2 regions of the Trinickia sp. HAY1-2D genome follow, and region 1 is predicted to be linked to the other one. Evidence: riboswitches for the same ligand, from Rfam matches in the RefSeq annotation. Region 1 holds a riboswitch; the other holds the start of a gene.
What was found. A riboswitch is a leader RNA that binds a small molecule or an ion and turns the genes downstream of it on or off. The one in region 1 is predicted to bind thiamine pyrophosphate.
Positions count from the first base shown of each region.

Region 2: another riboswitch for thiamine pyrophosphate. It lies ahead of ACR9ZC_RS08815 (FAD-dependent oxidoreductase); the one in region 1 lies ahead of thiC (phosphomethylpyrimidine synthase ThiC).

Region 1 covers NZ_JBPGWX010000002.1:2,902,291-2,906,470, reverse strand. Annotated here, with positions in the region: gene thiC (phosphomethylpyrimidine synthase ThiC) at 65-1,996, opposite strand; TPP riboswitch at 2,081-2,205, opposite strand; gene ACR9ZC_RS20630 (EamA family transporter) at 2,537-3,430, shown strand; gene ACR9ZC_RS20625 (DUF4397 domain-containing protein) at 3,671-4,180, shown strand, end outside.
Region 2 covers NZ_JBPGWX010000002.1:395,509-399,688, forward strand. Annotated here, with positions in the region: gene thpR (RNA 2',3'-cyclic phosphodiesterase) at 1-58, shown strand, start outside; gene ACR9ZC_RS08810 (ABC transporter ATP-binding protein/permease) at 79-1,845, opposite strand; TPP riboswitch at 2,201-2,333, shown strand; gene ACR9ZC_RS08815 (FAD-dependent oxidoreductase) at 2,468-3,625, shown strand; gene thiS (sulfur carrier protein ThiS) at 3,688-3,885, shown strand; gene ACR9ZC_RS08825 (thiazole synthase) at 3,931-4,180, shown strand, end outside.

The DNA of each region.
Region 1 (4,180 bases):
CAAAACGAAGGGGGCGCGAACGCCCCCTTCGTTTATCCGGCCGGCAGACCGGCTCGATAGGACCTTATTGACGCTGATAGATCTCCGCGCCGCTCTTCACGAATTCGACCGCTTTCACTTCCATGCCTTTTTTCAGCGCGGCCTCTTCGGAGACACCCTGCGCCGCCGCGAACTCGCGCACGTCCTGCGTGATCTTCATCGAGCAGAAGTGCGGGCCGCACATCGAGCAGAAGTGCGCCACCTTCGCCGAGTCCTTCGGCAGTGTCTCGTCGTGGAATTCGCGCGCCTTGTCGGGATCGAGGCCGAGGTTGAACTGGTCTTCCCAGCGAAACTCGAAGCGCGCCTTCGAGAGCGCGTTGTCGCGCACCTGCGCGCCCGGATGACCCTTCGCCAGATCGGCCGCATGCGCCGCGAGCTTGTACGTGATGATGCCTTCTTTCACGTCGTCCTTGTTCGGCAGCCCGAGGTGCTCCTTCGGCGTCACGTAGCACAGCATCGCCGTGCCGAACCAGCCGATCATCGCGGCGCCGATGCCCGACGTGATGTGATCGTAGCCGGGGGCGATATCGGTCGTCAGCGGTCCGAGCGTATAGAACGGCGCCTCGTCGCACCATTGCAGCTGGAGATCCATGTTCTCCTTGATGAGCTGCATCGGCACGTGGCCCGGGCCTTCGATCATGACCTGCACGTCATGCTTCCAGGCGATTTGCGTGAGCTCGCCGAGCGTCTTCAGCTCGCCGAGTTGCGCTTCGTCGTTGGCGTCGTACACCGAGCCGGGGCGCAGGCCGTCGCCGAGCGAGAAGCTCACATCGTACGCCTTCATGATTTCGCAGATATCTTCGAAATGCTCGTAGAGGAAGCTCTCCTTGTGATGCGCGAGGCACCACTTGGCCATGATCGATCCGCCGCGCGAGACGATACCCGTCATGCGGTTCGCCGTGAGCGGCACATAGCGCAGCAGCACGCCCGCATGAATCGTGAAATAGTCGACGCCTTGTTCGGCCTGCTCGATCAGCGTGTCGCGGAAGATTTCCCAGGTCAGGTCCTCGGCCTTGCCGTTGACCTTCTCCAGTGCCTGGTAAATCGGCACGGTGCCGATCGGCACGGGGCTGTTGCGCAGGATCCATTCGCGCGTTTCGTGAATGTGCTTGCCCGTCGAGAGATCCATGACGGTATCGCCGCCCCAGCGGATCGCCCACGTCATCTTGTCGACCTCTTCGCCGATCGACGACGTCACCGCCGAGTTGCCGATATTGGCGTTGATCTTCACGAGGAAGTTGCGCCCGATGATCATCGGTTCGCTCTCGGGGTGGTTGATGTTGGCGGGAATGATCGCCCGGCCGCGCGCAACTTCCTCGCGCACGAACTCGGCCGTGATCTCGCGCGGGGCATCGGCGCCGAAGGCGGCGGCCCCGAATGCCTGGCCCGGATGCTGACGGCCCATCATCTCGGCGAGCTTCGTGCCGGTCGGCCCGCTCGCGCGCAGGCTCTCTAGGTACTCGGCGCGCCGCTGATTCTCGCGAATCGCGATGAACTCCATCTCCGGCGTGATGATGCCGCGACGCGCGTAATGCATTTGGGTCACATTGGCGCCCGCCTTCGCGCGGCGAGGCGTGCGGTGAAGACCCGGAAAGCGTAGTTGGGCGGTGGCCGGATCGGCTGCGCGCTCGCGCCCGAACGCGCTCGTGAGCCCCGCAAGCGCTTCGGTGTCGCCGCGCGCCTCGATCCAGCGCTGCCGCAACGCAGGCAGGCCCTGGCGGATGTCGATCTTCGCCTGAGGGTCCGTATAGGGGCCCGAGGTGTCGTAGACGTAGATCGGCGGGTTCTTTTCTCCGCCGAACGCGCTTGGGGTATCCGACTGGGTGATTTCGCGCATCGGCACACGGATGTCCGGCTGCGAACCGTTCACGTAGATCTTGCGCGAGTTGGGCAACGGGGCGACGGCAGCCGCGTCGACGCGTGCTTCCGCTGAGATGAATTTCGGGTTGGCGTTCATGCAAATCTCCTGGCATAGGGTTGCTAAAGCAGGAGCAGGAGACGGAAGGGAGGTCGGGTGATCGAGGCGTCTGAAGGTCCAGCGCGGTCAAACCCGTACGCTTCCCTGCGCTGGCATTATCCAGATCAGGTTCAAAGGGTGTTTCTCACCCGCGCGCATTCTCGCATCGATGGATGCAACAACACGACGCAGGACCCCCGCGTTAGCACCGCAGAAGATACAACGGGACGGCGGGCTTGGCAACCGGGCGAAATCCGTGCCTGCGAGCCCTTCGCCCCGCGTCATCGTGCCCAAGCGCCGGCGCGGCGCGCGAAACACGTGACCGGGCATAATACGGGGACCTGTTCGGCGGGCGTTCGTTGGCCGCCGTTCGCCGCACAATCGATACTGGCCCGCAATCGCCGTTGCGCCTCTGATCACCTCTATGTCTTTCTCAGTAGCCTGCGAGGCCCGCGCCGTTCCTGCGCATTGCGCGCCGGCCGGCGCGCTTGCCGGCGCGGCTTGCGCGCCGTCGCCCATCCGAAGGGCGAGGCCGCCCAGATGAGGCTGCTTCGCTGGCTGCCGCGCTCCCGTGTCGGGCGCATCGGGCTTGCGCTCGCTGCGGTCTACCTCGCCTGGGGCTCCTCTTATCTCGCGCTGCATGTCGCGCTCGAGTCGTTTCCGCCGCTTTTGCTGTCCGGCCTGCGCAATCTTTTTGCCGGCATCGGCCTGTTCGTGTTCGCCGCGCGCCGTGCGAGCGCGTGGCCGACACTCGTCGAGGTCCGCAATGCGGGCATCGTCGGCACAATGCTCGTCGGCCTGTCCAGCGGATTGCTCACGTTCGGCATGAAGAGCGTGAGTACAGGCGCCGCCGCCGTCATCATCGCAACGGTGCCGCTTTTTGCCACGATCATCGCCGCGATTGCGGGGCGGCCCGTGGCACGGGGCGAGTGGGCCGCGATTGCGCTCGGGCTTGCCGGCATCGTCGTACTCAACCACGGCAACGCATCGAGCGCTCCGGCAAGCGGCAGCATCGTCATCCTCATGGCGGCGCTCGCCTGGGCCGGCGGTGCGCACCTGGCCAGCCGGCTCGCGCTGCCGGCCGATCTTTTCATGTCCACTGCGCTGCAGATCGGGCTCGGCGGCGCCATTTCGACGGCCGTGGCCTGGCTCGACGGCGAGCGCGTCGTCCAGGCCGGTTTTTCGGCGATCGCCGCCTTCGTCTATCTCATGCTGATTGCGACGATGCTCGCATACGTTGCCTATGGTTTCCTGATCCGCCACACGAGTCCCATCGTCGCGAGCAGTTGCATGTACGTGAACCCGATCGTGGCCGTGGCGCTCGGGGCCTTGATGCTTGGCGAGCCGGTCACCCGCTGGACGGTGATGGCGACGCTCGCCATTTTGCTGAGCGTCGCGCTCTCGTTCTGGTTCGATCGCCGCCGCGCAAGCTGACACGGTAATCTCGATATCCGTTGCGCGAAGCCCTGTGCTTGGATGCCCGCGCGCACCTGCGCGCAGGCATCGTCCGACTCGCTGCTCTAAACGTCGCTAGGTCCGTACGGAATATGGCGTCGCGGCATTCGTCTGCTGAATGCCGCGACGCTCGTACCCCGAGCGGCATACCGTTTGCTCCCTGAAAGTGCCACCACAACAAAAGGTAAATCAGGCGTGTTCCATTTCAGAGGTGCAATCATGAGGGTGATCAAAGGCATTGCCGCGTGCATTGGCGCGGCGCTCCTGCTGGCGGCGTGCGGCGGCGGCTCCGGCGACGTGGGCCAGGAACTTGGACTGCAAAATCCGCTGATGCATTTCATCAACGCATTCCCGGCGGGACCCAATCTCGATCTGCTCGTCAACGGCACGGCGCCGTCGGGGCAGACGAACGTACCCTATAAGGGGGTAACCAATCTCACGAATGTCAACACCGGCAGCACCGTCGTGGCCTATACGGCGACGGGCACGATGTCGCCGCAGCTCGCATCGGGCACGTTCCCCGACGTCGCCAAAGGACACGAGTACACCGTCATTGCGCTACCGAGTACGAGCGGCTACGGCATAGGGCTGATCGACGATCCGTTCGACAAGGGCTTGCTGTCGTCCAAGGCGCGCGTGCGTTCGTTCAATGCGTCGGCAAACGCGTCGAATCTCGACATCTATATCGTCGCGCCCGGGACCACGAGCGTCGTGGGCATGTCGCCGACG
Region 2 (4,180 bases), 2.5 Mb from region 1:
CGGCGCGCGGTATCGGCCGCTCGCCGCTGTCGACGTACCCGCGGCGCCTTCAGATTGAGGCAGGCCGGCGCGGACGCGTCATGCCACCGCCCGCTCGCCCGCGCGTTCGATGAAAAGCGTATGGTCGTGAAAACCTGTGATGGACTCGCGATGCGCAACGCTCACGATCGCCGTTTGCGGCAGGCGTTCGTGGAACAGCCGGTACACATTCGATTCATTCTCGGGATCGAGCCCGCTCGTCGCTTCGTCGAGGAAAAGAAAGTCGGGCTTGTGCAGCAGCACGCGCGCGGCTGCGAGCCGCTGCTGCTCGCCGGGAGACAGCACGCGCGTCCAATGCGCCGATTCGCCGAGACGCCCGATGTAATCTTCGAGCCGGCAACTGACGAGCACCTCGCGACAGGCATTCTCGGTGAAGGTGTCCGCGGCGGCGGGGTAGGCGAGTGCGGCTTTCAATGTACCGATGGGCAGATAGCTTTGCTGCGGCAGGAACATCGTGCGCGCGCCGACGGGTACGTCGATACTGCCCTCGCCGAAGGGCCAAAGGCCGGCGAAGGCGCGCAACAGTGTGCTCTTGCCCGAACCCGATGCACCGCGCACGAGCCAGCGGGCGCCCGGCTCGATGACGATGTCGCCGATCGTCGCGAGCGGCGTCCCGTTCGGCAGCGCAAGTTCGAGATCGTGCGTGCTCAGCGCGCTTGCATCGACGTAGTGCAGATTGATGCCGCCATGTGCGGTGGCGGGCGAGACCGATTCGCGCAGATGCGTGCTTTGCACGACGCGGCTGAATTCGCGCAACCGGTTGACGGTGGCACGCCATTCGACGAGCGACGAGTAATTGTTGATGAACCATGAGAGCGAGCCGCTGACGGTGCCGAAAGCGTCCGCGATCTGCGTCAGCACCCCGAACGTGAACGCACCGGCGAAATAGCGCGGCGATGCGACGATGTACGGAAAAATGATGGCCGCCTGCCCATAAAAATTCGTGACGAAATTGAGGCGCCGCGTGTATGTCATGATGCGCCACCAGTTGTCGCGGATCCTCGCGAAGATGTTTTGCGCGTTGCCCTCTTCGGTTCGAACACCGTCGTATAGCGCGATCTGCTCCGAGTTCTCGCGCACGCGAATGAGTCCGTAACGGAAGTCGGCTTCGACCCGCTGCTGCTGATAGTTGATCGAAACGAGCGGATGTCCAACCTTATGCATCAGGTACGAGCCGCCGATCGCATAGATCACTGCCGCCCAGACCATATAACCAGGCACGGTCCATGCCGAGCCGGCGAAATGGAAGTTCAGCGCGCCGCCGATCGTCCAGAGGATGGTGATGAACGAGACCAGCGTAACGACTGTCGATAACAGGCCGAGCGACAGATCGAGCGTGTTGGTGGCGAGCGATTGCAGATCGTCGCTGATCCGTTGGTCGGGGTTGTCAGCGAGTCGATCGCGTTCGATACGGTAGAACGCGAGGTCGCCAAGCCAAGTCTTCAGATAGCGGTTCGTCAACCACTGGCGCCAACGGAACCCGAGCATTTGCCGCAGGTAGGTACGATAGACGGCCAACGTGATGAACACGAAGGCCGCAACGGTGAATTGGATCAGCAGCTGCCAAAAATGCGGGCTGTCTTTCGCCACCATCGCATTGTTGAACTTCGCGTACCACTGGTTGATCCAGACGTTGAATCCGACGATCGTCAGGTTGATGAGGATGATCGTCACCAACAAACCCCAGGCGGCCTTCCAATCCTCCGAGACCCAGTACGGTTTGATGAGCCCCCAGGCCGAGGTCGACGAGGGTTGGGGCGGCGCACCGTTGCGGGCAGGGACGGGATTGAGAGATGAGGCAGTCATAGGTCTTCCGAACGGTGTTTCCGAATCAGTTGCGCCAGCCGACGGCAGGCATACGGGCGCTTCGACGATGCGCGGCACGGTACGCGGTTACCGCGGATTCTTGCGCGGAGCGCTTAAGCGAGTCTTAATGGCGGCGGCCCGCGCGTTCCATGCCTGGTATCGCACATCGACACCGACCGTGCGCGTGGTTGGCGAAAAGCAAAAGCGTGTCACCCGCGTGCCGCGATCGGACATTGTGCCAGAGAGCGGTGAGCCAACCTTTCGCGCAGCATCCGAGCGCAAAAAAGGGCGCGTTGGCGGCGCCGCGTCATTGCGCCGCGTTTGCGGCCGCTCGCGCTTTTATGGTCTAATGGCCGCGACGAAACAGGGGTGCTTCGCTGGAAGTGGATAGGGTTCGAGCTGTTCGGACCATTCCGTGGCGAGGCTGAGAGAGACCCTTCGCACCCGATCCGGGTAATACCGGCGCGGGAAGTTTCAGGAACACGCTTATAGCGTGGGATGCCGTGTCGCGGCATCTTTTTCTCCGCCGAAAGCATCGGTTGCGTCGATGCCGCCGGCCGGCCTCACCCGCCGGTTTCGTCCTTGGGTACGCGCAGTTCGCCGTACAGAAAGGATCGATCCGATGAGCGTTCAATCTTCAGTCGTTGTTTCAGGAATACCCGATTTCGCCGTGCTCGGCGGCGGGCTCGCCGGCCGGCTAGTGGCCTGGCAACTCGCGGGCGAGGGGCACCGCGTTGCGCTCTACGAGCGCGGCGACGCGTCGGGGACGGCCTCGGCGGCCTGGGTCGCCGCCGCCATGCTGGCGCCGCTGGCCGAGGCCGCGAGCGCCGAGCCGCTCATCGTCGAGCTAGGCCAGGCCTCGCTCGACGCCTGGCCACGGATCCTTGCCGCGCTGCCGGCACCGGTCTTTTTCCAGCGCAACGGCACACTCGTGGTCTGGCACCGTAACGATCGGCCCGAAGCGGCGCTGCTCGAACGGCGCGTGCACGCCAACGCGCCGCGCACGCTCGCGGGCGGCAGCCGCGTTGCGACGCTCGATGCCGCGCAGCTCGCGGCTGCCGAGCCCGCGCTGGCCGGCCGCTTCGGTCAGGGGCTGCTGCTGCCCGACGAGGGCCAGCTCGACAACCGCCAGACGCTCGCCGCGCTGGCCGCGGGGCTGAGCGAGCGCGGGGTGGACGCGCACTGGAACACCGCCGTCGACGAGGCGGCGCGGCCGAGCGCGCGAATCACGATCGATTGCCGCGGGCTCGGCGCGAAGGCGGCGTTGCCCTCGCTGCGTGGCATTCGCGGCGAAGTCGCGCGCGTGCATGCGCCCGGTATCGCGCTGACGCGCCCCGTTCGCATGCTTCATCCGCGCTATCCGATCTACATTGCGCCGAAGGAACACGATTTGTTCGTCATCGGCGCCACGGAAATCGAAGGCGAGGACCGCTCGCCGATGAGCGTGCGCTCCGCGCTCGAGCTGCTGAGCGCGGCGTTTGCCGTGCATCCGGCGTTCGGCGAGGCGCGCATTCTGGAACTCAACACGCAATGCCGTCCCACGCTGCCCGATCACCTCCCTTCGATCGTCTGGGACGGTGCGAGTACCCTCGCCGTCAACGGTCTTTACCGGCACGGCTTCATGATTGCCCCCGAAGTGGCGAGTACAGCGGCCGGACTGGCCGCCGCGCTGCTGAGCGGCCGTGTCGCCGATGCGGAAGGCTTTGCGCAATGGCGCAGCGAAGCGCGCTGGGCGCCCATGCTGCATCTCGCGGGCGAGCGTGCGGCGCTTGCGATGTGAGTACGATGACGCGCACCCCACAGGAAAAGACCGAGCAACTCCATCGTCGGACCGTTCGAATCATGGAAATCCAGATCAATCAGACGTCTCTTTCCCTTCCCGACGGCGCGACCGTAGCCGATGCGCTCGCCGCGTTCGGCGCGCGGCCGCCGTTCGCCGTCGCGCTCAACGGGCAGTTCGTCGCACGCGCGCAGCATCCCGAGCGCGCGCTCAACGCCGGCGATAAGCTCGATATCGTGCATCCCGTCGCGGGCGGCTGATGACCTTCGTGCCGCTAACATCCATTACGTCCTGAGGATCTTGCGATGATTTCCGCTTCCGCCGCCGATTCGCTCACGCTGTACGGCACCCCCTTTGCCAGCCGTGTGCTGCTCGGTACCTCGCGCTATCCGTCGCTGCGGGCGCTGTCCGATTCGATCGAAGCAGCGCGACCCGGCATGGTCACCGTAGCACTGCGGCGCCAGATGCAGGCCGAGACCGCCGAGGCCGGCTTTTTCGATTTGCTCAAACGCCACGCTGTGCCGCTGTTGCCGAATACGGCCGGGTGCCAGACGG